Regions from separate parts of the Pantoea sp. SGAir0215 genome, predicted to be linked through region 3. Evidence: predicted binding sites of a transcription regulator. Region 3 holds the regulator's gene; each other region holds the start of a gene.
The links. Region 3 encodes PurR, which represses purine synthesis genes. Its sites were predicted from a motif close to CANGCAAACGTTTGCNTG; they were not measured.
Positions count from the first base shown of each region.

Region 1: C1N64_RS09625 (amino acid aminotransferase) is a predicted target of PurR. The motif match lies at 1,384-1,401, and genes of this name have one in related genera.
Region 2: purL (phosphoribosylformylglycinamidine synthase) is a predicted target of PurR. The motif match lies at 1,747-1,764, and genes of this name have one in related genera.
Region 4: purE (5-(carboxyamino)imidazole ribonucleotide mutase) is a predicted target of PurR. The motif match lies at 1,875-1,892, and genes of this name have one in related genera.

Region 1 is NZ_CP028031.1:2,044,865-2,048,767, reverse strand. Features, by position in the region: gene ompF (porin OmpF) at 122-1,255, shown strand; gene C1N64_RS09625 (amino acid aminotransferase) at 1,465-2,655, shown strand; gene C1N64_RS09620 (MBL fold metallo-hydrolase) at 2,698-3,327, opposite strand; gene C1N64_RS09615 (YcbK family protein) at 3,364-3,903, opposite strand, start outside.
Region 2 is NZ_CP028031.1:3,875,411-3,879,313, forward strand. Features, by position in the region: gene purL (phosphoribosylformylglycinamidine synthase) at 1-1,656, opposite strand, end outside; gene mltF (membrane-bound lytic murein transglycosylase MltF) at 1,927-3,384, shown strand; gene tadA (tRNA adenosine(34) deaminase TadA) at 3,381-3,875, opposite strand.
Region 3 is NZ_CP028031.1:2,509,968-2,513,870, reverse strand. Features, by position in the region: gene C1N64_RS11805 (Grx4 family monothiol glutaredoxin) at 1-305, opposite strand, end outside; gene C1N64_RS11800 (C40 family peptidase) at 670-1,488, shown strand; gene C1N64_RS11795 (cytochrome bd-I oxidase subunit CydH) at 1,767-1,856, opposite strand; gene purR (HTH-type transcriptional repressor PurR) at 2,139-3,164, shown strand; gene punR (DNA-binding transcriptional activator PunR) at 3,161-3,903, opposite strand, start outside.
Region 4 is NZ_CP028031.1:1,703,379-1,707,281, reverse strand. Features, by position in the region: gene cysS (cysteine--tRNA ligase) at 1-236, opposite strand, end outside; gene ppiB (peptidylprolyl isomerase B) at 452-946, shown strand; gene lpxH (UDP-2,3-diacylglucosamine diphosphatase) at 946-1,662, shown strand; gene purE (5-(carboxyamino)imidazole ribonucleotide mutase) at 1,975-2,484, shown strand; gene purK (5-(carboxyamino)imidazole ribonucleotide synthase) at 2,481-3,545, shown strand; gene ybbP (putative ABC transporter permease subunit YbbP) at 3,589-3,903, opposite strand, start outside.

The sequences.
Region 1 (3,903 bases), 470 kb from region 3:
CGATGGGGGATGGAAAGATGCGTGCAGACACAGGAGACACCAAACTTCTTTCAAGGTTCATGTAAAGATTTCTTGACGGCAGTGGCAGGTGTCCAAATAACTCCAATGAGGGTAATAAATAATGATGAAGCGCAACATTCTGGCAGTGGTTATCCCTGCTCTGCTCGCCGCTGGCGCAGCCAATGCAGCAGAAGTTTATAACAAAGACGGCAATAAGCTGGACCTGTACGGTAAAGTGGATGCACGTCACCAGTTCTCTGATAACTCAGGTGATGACGGCGATCAGACTTATATTCGCTTCGGCTTCAAAGGCGAAACCAAGATCAATGACCAGATGACTGGTTACGGTCAGTGGGAATACAACATCCAGGGTAATAACTCTGAAGGTTCTGACGCGCAGAGCGGTAACAAAACCCGTCTGGGCTTTGCGGGTCTGAAATTCGGCGATGCCGGCTCAATCGACTACGGCCGTAATTACGGTGTGGTTTATGATGCAATCGGCTGGACCGATATGCTGCCAGTATTTGGTGGCGACTCAGGCTACACAGATAATTTCATGAACGGTCGTAACGGCGGTCTGCTGACCTACCGCAACACCAATTTCTTTGGTCTGGTAGATGGCTGGAATTTTGCGCTTCAGTATCAAGGCAAAAACGATCGTACCGATCCTCGTCGTGCTAATGGCGACGGCTACGGTATTTCAACCTCGTACACCTCTCCGATCGGCGTGGGTATCGTAGGTGCCTATAGCAGCAGCGATCGTACCAATACCCAGTCTGACGGTTCCGTAAGTAACAACAACGCAGTAACCGCTCGTGGCGCTGGCGTTGGTGCTGGTAAGCATGCAGAAAACTGGGCAACTGCGCTGAAATATGACGCTAACAATGTATACCTGGCAGCGATGTACGGTGAAACCCGCAACTCTACACCAATCAGCGGTGTGTTCAACGTAAACGGCCAGACATTTAGCGGTGATGCATTCGCTAACAAAACTCAAGAAATCGAGCTGGTTGCACAGTACCAGTTTGACTTCGGTCTGCGTCCTTCACTGGCTTACGTTCAGTCCAAAGGCAAAGACATTGAAGGTATCGGCGATGCGGATATCTACAAATACTTCGATGTGGGCGCAACCTACTACTTCAACAAAAACATGGCCACCTACGTTGATTATAAAATCAACCAGCTGGACAAAAACAACCCACTGGGCATTCCTAACGACGACGTAGTCGGCCTGGGTGTGGTTTACCAGTTCTAAGTTTGTTGATGCAGTACAAAAAACGGAGCTTCGGCTCCGTTTTTTATTGCCTTTATTCAGCGCAGCCGCTGCGTGGCCCCTTTCTCCCTATAAGTACCGGTAATTCTGCCGACCGGACAATGAATTTTATCGCAAACGGTTGGCATTTCGTCATGCTGACGTTAACCTGATGCTTCATTTGCTAAAGTTCACGCTACTGGACCCGACTCATGTTTGAATCGATCTCTGCTGCACCTGCCGATCCTATCCTTGGCCTGGCCGATCTGTTTCGTGCCGATGACCGCCCGAATAAAATTAATCTCGGTATTGGCGTTTATAAAGATGAAACCGGGAAAACCCCGGTGCTCACCAGCGTTAAAAAAGCAGAGCAATATCTGCTGGAAAACGAGACCAGCAAAAATTACCTGAGCATTGACGGTCTGCCGGATTTCGCACACTGCACTCAGGAATTGTTATTTGGTAAAGGCAACGCCCTGATTTCGGCGGGCCGCGTACGTTCCGCGCAGACGCCAGGCGGGACAGGTGCACTGCGTGTCGCTGCGGATTTTCTGGCCACGCAGACGTCGGTGAAGCGCGTATGGGTCAGCAACCCGAGCTGGCCGAACCATAAAAACGTGTTTAACGCCGCGGGTCTCGAGGTGTGTGAATACTCGTATTATGATGCGGTCAACCATACGCTGGACTTTGACAGCATGCTGGCCTCGCTGAAAGAGGTTAAAGCCGGTGATGTGGTGCTGTTCCACGGCTGCTGCCATAACCCAACCGGTATCGATCCGACAGCAGAGCAGTGGCAACAGCTGGCTGCGCTTTCCAAAGCCAATGGCTGGTTGCCGCTGTTTGACTTCGCCTATCAGGGCTTTGCCCGTGGGCTGGAAGAAGATGCAGCAGGTCTGCGCCTGTTTGCGGCCAGCCATCAGGAGCTGATTGTGGCCAGTTCCTATTCCAAAAACTTTGGTCTGTATAATGAACGCGTGGGTGCGATTACGCTGGTGGCGAGCGATGCAGCCACGGCCGATACCGCCTTCAGTCAGGTGAAGTACACGATTCGCGCGAACTACTCTAACCCACCGTCACACGGTGCGGCAGTGGTGGCAACCATCCTGGGAAATGACGCGCTCCGTACCATCTGGCAGCAGGAGTTGTCCGATATGCGTCAGCGTATCCAGCGCATGCGTCAGCTGTTTGTGAATACGCTGGCGGAAAAAGGGGCGCAGCAGGATTTCAGCTTTATCATTAAGCAGAACGGTATGTTCTCGTTCAGCGGGCTGACCAAAGATCAGGTCATTCGTCTGCGTGAAGAGTTTGGCGTATATGCGGTGAACTCAGGCCGGGTGAACGTGGCCGGGATGACGCCCGATAATATGTCTGCCCTGTGTGAAGCGATTGTCGCCGTGCTGTAATCCTGTCCTTATGAAAAAAAATGGGCCTGAGTGGCCCATTTTTTATTGCAGAAAAGGATTCGTCAGACGTTCACGACCTAAAGTGGATAGCGGACCGTGACCGGGCAAAAACGTCACATCATCTCCCAGCGGCAACACTTTGTTTTTGATGGCATCAATCAGATGCTGATGGTTACCCTGCGGAAAGTCGGTGCGTCCTACACCACCGTTAAAGATCACATCACCGGAAACCAGTAAACGCCCCTGTCGGTCAAAAAACACGATATGACCTGGCGTATGACCGGGACAGTGCAGAACCTCAAGATTAACCTGACCAACCTGAACAGTGTCCCCCTCTTCCAGCCAGCGATCGGGCGTAAGCGGCGCGCAGTACTCAAGTCCAAACATCTGGCTCTGCGTGGGCAATGCCTCAAGCCAGAACGCATCCTGTTTGTGCGGGCCTACCAGTGGTATGTTCCAGCAGGCCGCCAGTTCCGCCGCGGCCCCGACATGATCAAGATGACCATGCGTCAGCAGGATCTGGCCAGGCGTTAAATCAAGCTGTTCCAGCGTTTGCCTGATTGTATCGGCGTCACCACCCGGATCCACAATCGCAGATTCACGTGTGGTGTCGCACCAGATAACCGAACAGTTCTGCGCGAAGGCGGTAACGGGGATAATGTGATAATTCATAACGCTCCATGGTCGGCACCCGCAGCGTTGCCGACGTTACGACCAGTGCCTGACCGGACCGGTATCAATATGTACAAAGTTGCTGCTGGGGTAATATCCTACACCACCCGCCCGCATTTTTAACGCAGCTTTCCGGACATTCGCCAGACTAATCCCCTCAATATGGAAATCCATCGCCTGACCTTTGGTGTGGTAGCTGTGTTTGGCGACACCAGGACCAGATTCGCGCAGCATATTATTGGTGGCCAGAGTGCGGTAGCCCGAGATCAGCTGAACGGGCTTACGCGTTTCCAGCAGCGCCTGGAGGCGGTAGAGCTGATCGAAAAGGTGGGGATCGATACTTTTGATTTTATTGGCGCGGTAGTCACGGAAAAAATGGTTAAGACGCGATAACTCGCTCTTGTCGTAACTTTTACCGTTGAAGAATTCTGTTTTGAGGGTTTCACCCGTGTGAAGGTTATTCAGCGTTAAGACGCGCGGTCGTGACGTAGAGAGTGAAGCCATCGCTGACGTCGGCAACAAAGCCAGTCCCGCAGCGGCACTTCCGCAAAACAACAGTTTGCGACGGACAGAATC
Region 2 (3,903 bases), 1.4 Mb from region 3:
GACGTAACGCTCTTGCGATTCATTACACCAGACTTCCAGCGGGCTCATCCCTGGCTCATCGCTGAGGATATCACGCAGGTTGAAACGTCCACCGCGACCGCCATCGCTGACCAGCTCAGGCATGGCGTTCGACAGCCCGCCCGCACCGACATCGTGGATAAACAGAATCGGGTTGTCGTCGCCTAACTGCCAGCAGCGGTCAATCACTTCCTGGCAACGCCGTTCCATTTCCGGGTTATCACGCTGTACGGAGGCAAAGTCGAGATCAGCGTCAGACTGGCCCGACGCCATAGATGAGGCCGCCCCGCCGCCCAGACCGATATTCATTGCCGGGCCGCCCAGTACGATCAGCTTTGCCCCGACAGTAATCTCGCCTTTCTGGACGTGATCGGCACGGATGTTCCCGATGCCACCCGCCAGCATAATCGGCTTGTGGTAACCGCGCAGTTCGGTGCCGTTGTGGCTGTTGACCTGTTCTTCATAGGTACGGAAATAGCCATTCAATGCAGGACGGCCAAACTCGTTGTTAAACGCCGCGCCGCCCAGAGGGCCTTCAGTCATAATGTCCAGTGCGCTGACGATGCGCGCGGGCTTGCCAAAATCCTCTTCCCACGGCTGCTCAAAGCCCGGAATACGCAGGTTCGACACCGAGAAGCCGACCAGACCGGCTTTCGGCTTCGCGCCCCGTCCGGTCGCCCCTTCGTCACGAATTTCGCCGCCGGAGCCGGTTGCCGCGCCAGGCCACGGCGAAATCGCCGTAGGATGGTTATGCGTTTCGACCTTCATCAGAATATGCGCCGCCTCCTGGTGGTAGCCATATTCCCCGTTTTCGGCATCCGCAAAGAAGCGTCCTACTTCAGAGCCTTCCATCACCGCCGCATTGTCTTTATAAGCCGACAGGACATAATCCGGCGTTTGCTCAAAGGTGTTCTTAATCATTTTAAACAGCGATTTCGGCTGTTTTTCGCCGTCAATAATCCAGTCGGCGTTAAAAATCTTGTGACGACAGTGCTCGGAGTTCGCCTGAGCAAACATATAGAGTTCGATGTCGTTAGGGTTACGGCCCAGCTTCGTAAAGGCTGCCAGCAGGTAGTCAATTTCGTCGTCTGCCAGCGCCAGGCCCAGCGATGTATTGGCATGAACCAGTGCCTGACGGCCTTCACCCAACACATCAACGCTTTTGACCGGCTGAGGTTCGTGGTGGGCAAACAGTTGTTCGGCCTGATGGAGGTCGCTGTACACCGTTTCCATCATGCGGTCATGCAGCAGCGCTGACAGCGTTTGCCACTGGGTTTCCGTCAACTGGGGTGCCTGAACATAAAACGCCAGACCGCGCTCCAGTCGACGGACCTGTGACAGATCGCAGTTATGCGCAATATCTGTCGCTTTTGAAGACCATGGCGAAATGGTGCCTGGACGTGGCGTGACCAGCAGCAAACGCCCTTGTGGCGCATGTTCAGCGAGAGAAGGACCGTACTTGAGCAGGCGCTGCAGACGGGATTTTTCATCCTCACTCAACGGCGCGCTGACATCGGCAAAATGGACGTACTCAGCGTAAATATCACTCACCGGCAGATGAGCGTCCTGAAAGCGGGCCAGCAGTTTGTTTACACGAAATGCCGACAGGGCGGGCGAACCACGCAGAATTTCCATCATAAGATCTCTCGTCTTTGAAACGCCGGGTGCGACGCTTCATTGGGCGCAACAGGGGGAAAACGGGGCGTATTATAGAGAAAGCCACTCCGCGACGAAACCGTTTGCGCAAAATTTATGGCCAACAAGATTTGGCTGATAATTGCGCAAAAATTGCTTTATAAGTTGCTCTGCCTAAGTTTGTTGCGCAAAATGCCCCTCGCTCTGGGAGTTAAAACAAGATCAATACTGCCTTAAAAGACAGAGGCCTTGGAGCCATCGAGAGATAACTATTTGAAACGCCTGAAATTAAACTATCTGTTTATCGGTCTGCTCACCGTGCTGTTAGCGCTGGCACTGTGGCCATCCATTCCCTGGCATGGGAGCGGGCAGGATACGATTTCACAGATTAAAGCACGGGGAGTGCTACGGGTCAGTACCGTAAACTCACCGTTGACTTACTACACCGTGAATAAAGCACCGGCCGGGATGGATTACGAGCTGGCGAAGCGTTTCGCCCGTTATTTGGGCGTCAGGCTGGAAATCACGGTGCGCGCGAATATCAGCGACCTGTTTGATGCGCTTGACGACGGCAAAGCCGATTTGCTGGCCGCAGGCCTTATCTATAATAATGAGCGACTGAACCGCTATCAGACGGGCCCCAGCTATTACAGCGTTTCCCAGCAGTTGGTTTATCGTGTGGATAAAACTCGCCCGAAAAACCTGGGCGATTTAAAGGGACGGCTCGTCGTTGCCTCCGGATCGGCTTATCTGTCTACACTTAAGAGCGCCAGAGCGGATCACTATCCCGACCTTGACTGGGCTATCTCGACCGATCAAAGCCCGAAAGCGCTACTTGAGGCCGTCGCCGAGGGCAAGCTGGATTATACGATTGGCGATTCCGTCACCATCGCACTGCTTCAGCGCATCCATCCACAACTGGCGGTCGCCTTTGACGTCACGGATGAAGAGCCGGTGACGTGGTATATGCCCCGCGAAAGCGACGACAGCCTGAACGCGGCCATGCTGGATTTCTTTAATGGCATGGGCGAAGAAGGCGCAATGGCGCGGCTGGAAGAGAAATACCTCGGGCACGTTGGCACCTTTGATTATGTGGATACGCGCACCTTCCTGCGTGCGATTGATACGGTTCTGCCTGATATCAAACCGTTATTCGAGAAATACGCCAGTAATATCGACTGGCGTTTGCTGGCCGCTATCTCTTATCAGGAATCACACTGGAATCCGCAGGCGACATCACCGACCGGCGTACGTGGCATGATGATGCTGACGCGCAATACCGCCGACAGCGTGGAAGTGGGCGATCGAACCGATCCTGAGCAAAGTATTCGCGGCGGCAGCCAGTATCTGCAAAATATGATGGATAAAGTCCCGCAGTCCATTCCGGAAGACGAACGTATCTGGTTTGCGCTGGCCGCCTACAACATGGGTTATGCTCATATGCTGGATGCCCGTAAGCTCACGGCAAAACAGGGTGGCAACCCGGACAGTTGGGCTGATGTGAAACTGCGCCTGCCGATGCTGAGCCAGAAGCGTTATTACGCGCAAACGACCTACGGCTACGCGCGGGGCCAGGAAGCGTATAACTACGTGGAAAATATTCGTAAATATGAGATTAGCCTGGTGGGCTATTTGCAGGAGCAGGAAAAGCGCCTTGCCCAGCAGGCCGCGCTGGAAGCGGAGATGGGCAAAGGCTATCCTGCCGTTTCGCCACAAGTGGCAATGAATTAGCTTTCGCGCTGCGCCTGTCGCAGCGCTTTTTGTTGCTGACGACGCATGCGGAAAAAGTCGCTCAGCAGCGCCGCGCACGCGTCTTCCAGCACGCCGTGATCTAACCTTACCTGATGGTTCATCCCCGGATGGCCCAGCACGTCAATCAGCGAACCGGCTGCGCCGGTTTTCACATCGTGCGCGCCATAAACCAGACGACCTATCCGGCTATGCACCATCGCGCCGGCGCACATGACGCACGGCTCCAGCGTCACATAAAGCGTGGTATCCAGCAGACGGTAATTTTCCAGTACTTTCCCGCCCTGACGAAGCGCCATAATCTCTGCGTGCGCGGTGGGATCATGCTGACCGATAGGCCGGTTCCAGCCTTCGCCAATGACGCGGTCGCCGTGAACCAGGACGGCGCCTACCGGCACCTCGCCCTCATCCCATGCGCGTTGCGCCAGCGTCAGCGCCCGGCGCATCCAGTATTCATCTTGTTCTTGTGTCACACGAACCACTCCCGGCAGCAAAAAGCGG
Region 3 (3,903 bases):
TCTTTGATTAACGGCTGCAACTCGCCGCGCTGGAACATTTCAACAATAATGTCGCAGCCGCCGACCAGTTCGCCATCAACCCATAACTGCGGGAACGTGGGCCAGTTGGCGTATTTTGGCAGCTCTGCGCGAATATCCGGGTTCTGCAGAATATCCACGTAAGCAAAGCGCTCACCACAGGCAGACAACGCCTGGACCGCCTGCGCAGAGAAACCGCAGCTTGGCAGTTTCGGCGAACCTTTCATGTACAGCAGGATCGGGTTTTCTGCGATCTGGCGCTGAATTTTTTCTACAGTACTCATTATTGCCTTCCTTAATTCGTCACTTCGTGTTTCTTTATTGTAGCGACTTCACGCCAGGACTGAAAACGAGATTTTGGCTCGTCCGACGTTAAATCGCCATGTTTGCTAAGTAGGCTGGTCAGGCATTCGCAGGAAACTGTGACAAAGACTATGAATGTATTCATAATTTGCAATGAATTTGCTGCTATAAGAGACTGAAATTCCTGATTTATGCCTGATTTTTATCCAGGCCATCAATTAATAAAAAAAGGACTTACTCTTTTAAAAAAAACTGGACTAGAATGACTTCGGCGCTGATCGGTGATCAGATTTTTCTTAACTTTGTCAGAGACCTGTTTGATCTGACAGCTTAACCAGTAAACGGACTATGCGTTCAATCATTACGCTTCTTATTCTGGCTTTTGCGCAACTCTTCTTTAACATCGCTGCTGCATCCCCGCATGCGACGGTTAAGGCCAGCTTGCATAAGGTAGAGAAAAAAAGTGCGCGCGACGATGATCGGCGCAAACGACGCGCGGTTAAAGCCTCATCTAAAAAAAGTCGCACCTCCGCTGTTCAGAAAGTCAGTAAGACCACGAAAACCAGCAAAACGACCTCCCACACCACCACGCACAAAACGCTCGCTAAAACGACTGCCTCGCACAAGACGCTGAGCAAAAAAGTCGCCGCCAATACCGCCAGCAAAAAACGGTATGGTCATCAACGTGCTGCGAAGGCGTTAACGGCAGACAATACCGAAACCGGCACCATTAAAATGAGTAAAGCGCATCGCCAGCGTTACCAGAAAGCGCGTGAAACGGCGATGGCAAAACTGATGGGGCAACTTGGCAAGCGTTATCAGTGGGGAGGCAAATCGCCCCATACGGGTTTTGATTGCAGTGGCCTCGTATGGTACGCCTACAAAGACGTCGTGAAGTTTAAGATCCCCCGTACCGCTAACGAAATGTACCATCTGCGGGATGCAGCACCGGTCAACCGCGAATCCCTTGAAAAAGGCGATCTGGTTTTCTTCCGCATCAACGGGCGTGGAACCGCAGATCATGTCGGGGTTTACCTGGGCAACGGTAAATTCATTCAGTCACCGCGTACCGGTAAAGATATTCAAATCAGTGCGTTGAGCGAAGATTACTGGCAGCGCCATTATATTGGTGCGCGTCGCGTTATGACGCCAAAGACCGTTCGCTAAACGTCCTTCATACAAAAAAGCCGGGAAAGGCAACTTCCCGGCTTTTTTATTGCCCACCTCACCCCGATTGTGCAGCCGGGTGTTGCGGGCGAAAATGCCGCACCTGCCGGTGATACGGTCTGACAGACAGGACGTATCACCGGCAAGGCTGGACGCGCAGTCAGCGAGTCAGTCAGCCAGTCAGCCAGTCAGCCAGTCAGCCAGTCAGCCAGTCAGCCAGTCAGCCAGTCAGCCAGTCAGCCAGTCAGCCAGTATAGCCTCGCTGCAAACGAATGCGACTAGTGCAGAATAGCGGTGAAGCTAAACGCGATGATCATTAACAGTGCGGCTGCCGTCGTCATTAATGACAGTTTCAAATCGGTACTCATCCCCTCTCCTTTAACCCTGACGTTTGTAAGGTGAAAGCATTTTCACATACGCGTGGGTAAAAATCTCGTTTTATCCGCACAGCCTTGTTAGAATCCCCCCTTTGTTGCGCAACAGCGCGCAATATCGGTTGCGTCCGCGCCCTTTTCAGACGTTATTTCCTGCCCTGATGACTCAATACCGGACAGAAAAGCGATGTTTTTCGCAGAAATAACCGTCCGCTGACGCAAACGTTTAACAATATGCTTATCAATAATTTAGATAGGCCCGGGAGTTCGATTTACATGGCAACAATTAAAGATGTGGCGAAGCGTGCGGGCGTGTCCACCACGACCGTCTCACACGTCATCAATAAAACGCGCTTTGTCGCAGAAAATACCTGCGAAGCGGTGTGGGAAGCGATTCGGGAACTGCATTATTCTCCCAGCGCAGTCGCGCGTAGCCTGAAGGTGAATCACACCAAAACGCTGGGCCTGCTCGCCACGTCCAGTGAAGCGCCCTACTTTGCTGAAATTATCGAAGCCATTGAGAATCACTGCTTCGATAAAGGCTATACCCTGATTTTGGGCAACGCACATAATGACCTGCAAAAACAGCGCGCCTATCTGTCGATGATGGCGCAAAAGCGCGTTGACGGGCTTCTGGTGATGTGTTCAGAGTATCCGGATGATCTGCTGCAAATGCTGGAAGCGAACCGCAATATTCCGATGGTGGTGATGGACTGGGGCGAATCCCGTGCCGACTTTACCGATACCGTACTGGACAATGCTTTCCAGGGCGGTTATCTGGCAGGACGTTATTTGATTGAGCGTGGTCATCGCGATATTGGTGCCATTCCCGGCCAGATGGAGCGTAACACGGGAGGCGGTCGCCATGCCGGTTTCCTTAAGGCGCTGGAAGAAGCGGGTATTCAGCCACGTGCCGAATGGATTGTGCAGGGTGACTTTGAACCCGAATCTGGCTATCAGGCCATGCAGCAGATTCTGTCACAGAAGCAGCGCCCAAGCGCCGTATTCTGTGGGGGCGACATCATGGCGATGGGCGCAATCTGCGCGGCCGACGAAATGGGCCTGCGCGTGCCGCAGGATATCTCCGTCATTGGTTACGACAATGTGCGCAATGCGCGCTATTTCACTCCGGCACTGACCACGGTGCATCAACCTAAAGCCCAGTTGGGTGAGAAGGCGCTGGAGATGTTGTTAGATCGCATCACCAGTAAGCGGGAAGAGTCGCAGACGATTGAAGTCCACCCGACGCTTATTGAGCGACGCTCGGTGGGCTATGGTCCTTATCGCGATTATCGCCGTTAATCCTCGCTCAACCACTCCTGATTTAGCGTTTGCGCATCGCCCAGGTACTGGAGTAACCACCCCAGCGCCGGTGATGCGCGATCTTCCGCCCAGCTGACGCAGCAGGGACTTTCCGGAAACGCCTGCGGTAAGTTCAGCTCTGCCATCTCGCCGCTGTCCAGTAAGGGCCGCGCTAAATGGCCCGGTATCATCGCGACACACAAACCGGCGCGCACACAGTCCAGACCGGTTTGCCAGTCCGGGACCACCAGCCGGCGTTGGTTATCCAGCGCCCAGGTCATACGACGCGGTAACGCGCGCGACGTATCTTCCAGCACCAGTGAAGGCCAGTTGCGCAACGCCTCATCACCCAGCGTAGCAACCTGCGTCAGAGGGTGCTGACGCGCCACCACGCAACGCCAGTTCAGGGTGCCCATATCGCGAAAGGCGAAACGCCCCCCCACCGGAATCGCCTGTGTCGCACCTATCGCCACATCCACTCGCCCGTCTGCCAGCGCATCCCAGACGCCGTTAAAGACCTCATAGCTGATGTGCAACTCCATGTCGGGAAAATGGCGGTAAAAATCCCTGACAAACTGCCGGGTCCGCTGCGGTTTGACGATGCAGTCGACGGCAATACCAATCTGACCGCGCCAGCCGTTGGCGAGCTGTTGACACTGACGTCGTGTGGCATCCATTTTTTTGATAACGCTGCGCCCTTCCCGCACAAAATGCTCGCCCGCCGGGGTGAGAATCACCT
Region 4 (3,903 bases), 810 kb from region 3:
TTGGCTCGTTTGATGATTTTGTCATCAATGTCGGTAATGTTGCGCACATAATTGACGTCATAACCGACGTAGCGCAGATAGCGCGAAACCACGTCGAAGGCCACAAACGTGCGCCCGTGCCCAATGTGACAGAGGTCATACACCGTGATGCCGCAGACATACATGCCGATTTTGCCAGCATGAATAGGGGTGAATTCCTCTTTTTGTCGACTCAGGGTGTTGTAAATCTTCAGCATTGGGGGTTTCCGTAGTGAGGCGTGCGTAACGCACCGTTTTGAGTATCCTGTTATTGTGCCGTATTTTTATCTGTCACGCGACGCAAAGCAAGCCAACTGCGCTGCCTGGCTGACGTATTATCGGAAATTATGATATAAGAACGTTCGAGAAAAAGGCGTGTGCGCTTAAAAGCACACCCTATGCTACTGACGACAACCTTTACAGGACGAAAAAAATGGTAACTTTCCAGACTAACCATGGCGATATCGTGATCAAGACCTTCGATGACAAAGCGCCCGCAACCGTAAAGAACTTCCTGGATTACTGCCGTGAAGGTTTCTACGACAACACCATTTTCCACCGTGTGATTAACGGCTTTATGATTCAGGGCGGCGGTTTTGAGCCTGGCATGAAGCAGAAAGCCACCAAAGAAGAGATCCGTAACGAAGCCAACAACGGTCTGAAAAACACCAAAGGCACGCTGGCCATGGCCCGTACCTCTGCGCCGCACTCTGCGACCGCACAGTTCTTCATCAACGTGGCGGACAACGACTTCCTGAACTTCCGTGACGAAAGCCTGCAGGGCTGGGGTTACTGTGTATTTGCTGAAGTAGTTGAAGGGATGGACGTGGTAGAGAAAATCAAAGCGGTTTCAACTGGTCGCAGCGGTATGCATCAGGACGTACCGAAAGATGACGTCATCATTCAGAAAGTGACCGTTAGCGAGTAATGTCGCGCACGCTGTTTATCGCAGATCTCCATCTGTGTCAGGAAGAACCGGCGATTACCGCCGGTTTTCTGCATTTTTTGCAGCGCGAAGCGCCTCACTGCGACGCGCTTTATATTCTGGGCGATCTGTTCGAAGCCTGGATCGGTGATGACGATCCGAATCCGCTGCATCAACAGGTTGCCAGCGCCCTTCATGCCCTGCCCGTGCCGGTCTTTTTTATTCACGGCAACCGCGATTTTCTGATCGGCAAACGCTTTGCCCGCACCAGCGGCATGACCTTATTGCCCGAGGAGCAGGTTCTGACGCTTTATGGTCACCGACTTCTGATCATGCATGGCGATACGTTGTGCACCGACGATGCGGGTTATCTGCAGTTCCGGGCGAAAGTGCATAATCCCTGGATTCAACGTCTGTTCCTGACGCTGCCGCTGTTTATTCGTAAACGGATTGCGGCACGGATGCGCGCCAACAGTAAACAGGCCAACCAGCATAAGTCGCTGGAGATTATGGATGTCAATCAACAGGCCGTGGTCGATGCGATGGTACGTCAGCAGGTGCCTTTACTGATTCATGGTCATACGCACCGCCCCGCCATCCATGATGTGTCGCTGAACGGAGCCCCCGCACAGCGCGCGGTATTGGGTGCCTGGCACAGCCGGGGATCAATGATCCAACTGGATGCAAACGGCATTCAGCTCATCGACTTCGATTTTTAGTCGTCCGGTGACATCGCGTTGCACATCTGCGCTGAGGCCCGTCGAGCGGCGCAAGGTACCCGGGGACTGTGCGAACGGACGGCAGGTCAGCATAGTGAAACGCGTTCACGCCCTGCCGCCTGCCTTCCCCGCTCTGCAGTGAGCTGAGTTGACTCACTCAGGCCGTATGCATTCCTGATGCGATAAGCTTATCGTCTGACGCTAACCCGCCCGACGCAACCGTTTTCCTTGCGCCTTTCTCATGGTATTCTCTGTGCCCTTCAAAACCTGTCCGCCTGGTCAGGTGTGTTTTTATTCACAGGAGTTGACCGCATGTCGTCGAATGCCGCCCCGGCCCGCATCGCAGTTGTTATGGGTTCCAAAAGTGACTGGTCCACCATGCAGTTCGCTGCGGAAATCCTTACCAGCCTGGACGTGCCCTTCCATGTGGAAGTGGTGTCAGCGCACCGTACCCCGGATAAACTGTTTAGCTTTGCGGAAACCGCAGCGGACAACGGTTTTCAGGTGATTATTGCCGGTGCCGGTGGCGCGGCGCATTTGCCAGGGATGCTGGCTGCCAAGACCCTGCTGCCGGTACTCGGTGTGCCGGTACAGAGCGCCGCGCTGAGCGGCGTCGACAGCCTCTACTCGATTGTGCAAATGCCACGCGGCATTCCGGTCGGCACGCTGGCCATTGGCAAAGCGGGCGCCGCTAACGCAGCCCTGCTGGCGGCGCAGATTCTGGCGATTCATGACAGCGTGCTGGCGTCACGTCTGGCCGCCTGGCGTCAGTCACAGACCGATGAGGTACTGGACAATCCGGACCCGCGGGAGGAAGCATGAAGCCGGTTTGCGTATTGGGTAACGGACAGCTTGGCCGTATGTTACGTCAGGCGGGCGAGCCTATGGGCATTGCCGTGCATCCGGTTGGTCTGGATGCCGACCCCGCTACCCTGCCTATCGCCGGGAGCGTGATTACGGCTGAGATCGAACGCTGGCCCGAGACGGCACTGACGCGCGAACTCGCGAGCCACCCGGCCTTTGTGAATCGCGATATCTTCCCGCGGCTGGCCGACCGTCTGACGCAAAAACAGCTGCTGGATCAGCTCAGTCTGGCGACTGCCCCCTGGCAACTGCTGGCGGATAAAGATGAATGGCCGCACGTTTTCAAAACGTTGGGCGAACTGGCTATTGTTAAGCGCCGCACGGGCGGTTATGACGGTCGTGGCCAATGGCGGTTACGTGCCGGTGAAACCGATACGTTACCCGACGACTGTTATGGTGAATGCATTGTCGAACAAGGCATTAACTTCTCGGGGGAAGTGTCGCTGGTCGGCGCGCGCGGCCATGATGGCAGCACCGTATTTTATCCGCTGACACATAATCTGCATGAAGAAGGCATTCTGCGTACCAGCGTTGCGTTCCCGCAGGCAGATGCCGCGCAGCAACAGCAGGCTGAGGCGATGTTAAGCGCCATCCTGCACGAGCTGAACTACGTCGGCGTCATGGCCATGGAATGCTTTGTCACGCCGCAGGGATTGCTGATTAACGAACTGGCACCTCGCGTTCACAACAGCGGGCACTGGACTCAGAACGGGGCCTCAATCAGTCAGTTTGAACTTCACCTGCGCGCTATTCTGGGTCTGGCTCTGCCACAGCCCGTGGTCATTGCGCCCTCAGTGATGGTTAACCTGATTGGCACAGCGTTAAATACTGACTGGCTCCAGCAGCCGCTGGTGCATTTGCACTGGTACGACAAAGCGGTGCGTGAAGGACGCAAAGTCGGTCACCTCAACCTGACCGACAGCGACCAGAGCCGTCTCGCTGCCGCCTTGCAGGCCTTGTTGCCGCTGTTACCTGCCGGGTATGCCAGCGGTATTCGCTGGGCAGCAGCCAAGCTGTAAATCTGTTCACGACCGGGCGCAGTATAATCGCGCCCGGTCGGTTTTACGTCGCGTCAAACGTCCTGAACAACGCATTGCCTTTCAACAAACGCACGCCCAGCCAGCCACCACAGAGCGACAGTAAGAGCGCGCCGCCCAGCGGTAAGGCCAGCCACAATGTCCAGTCGGGTTGCCACGGAAAATCAAAGATTTTACGCTGCAATGCCCAGAGTGCGGCCTCAGCACCGAGCGCCGCCGCAATGCCCGAGACGACGCCAATCAGCGCAAATTCACACCACAACGTAGTGCGCAGCAGACGTTTGCCCGCGCCCAGCGTGCGATAGACGACCAGCTCCTGTCGGCGCTGGCGCATCCCCAC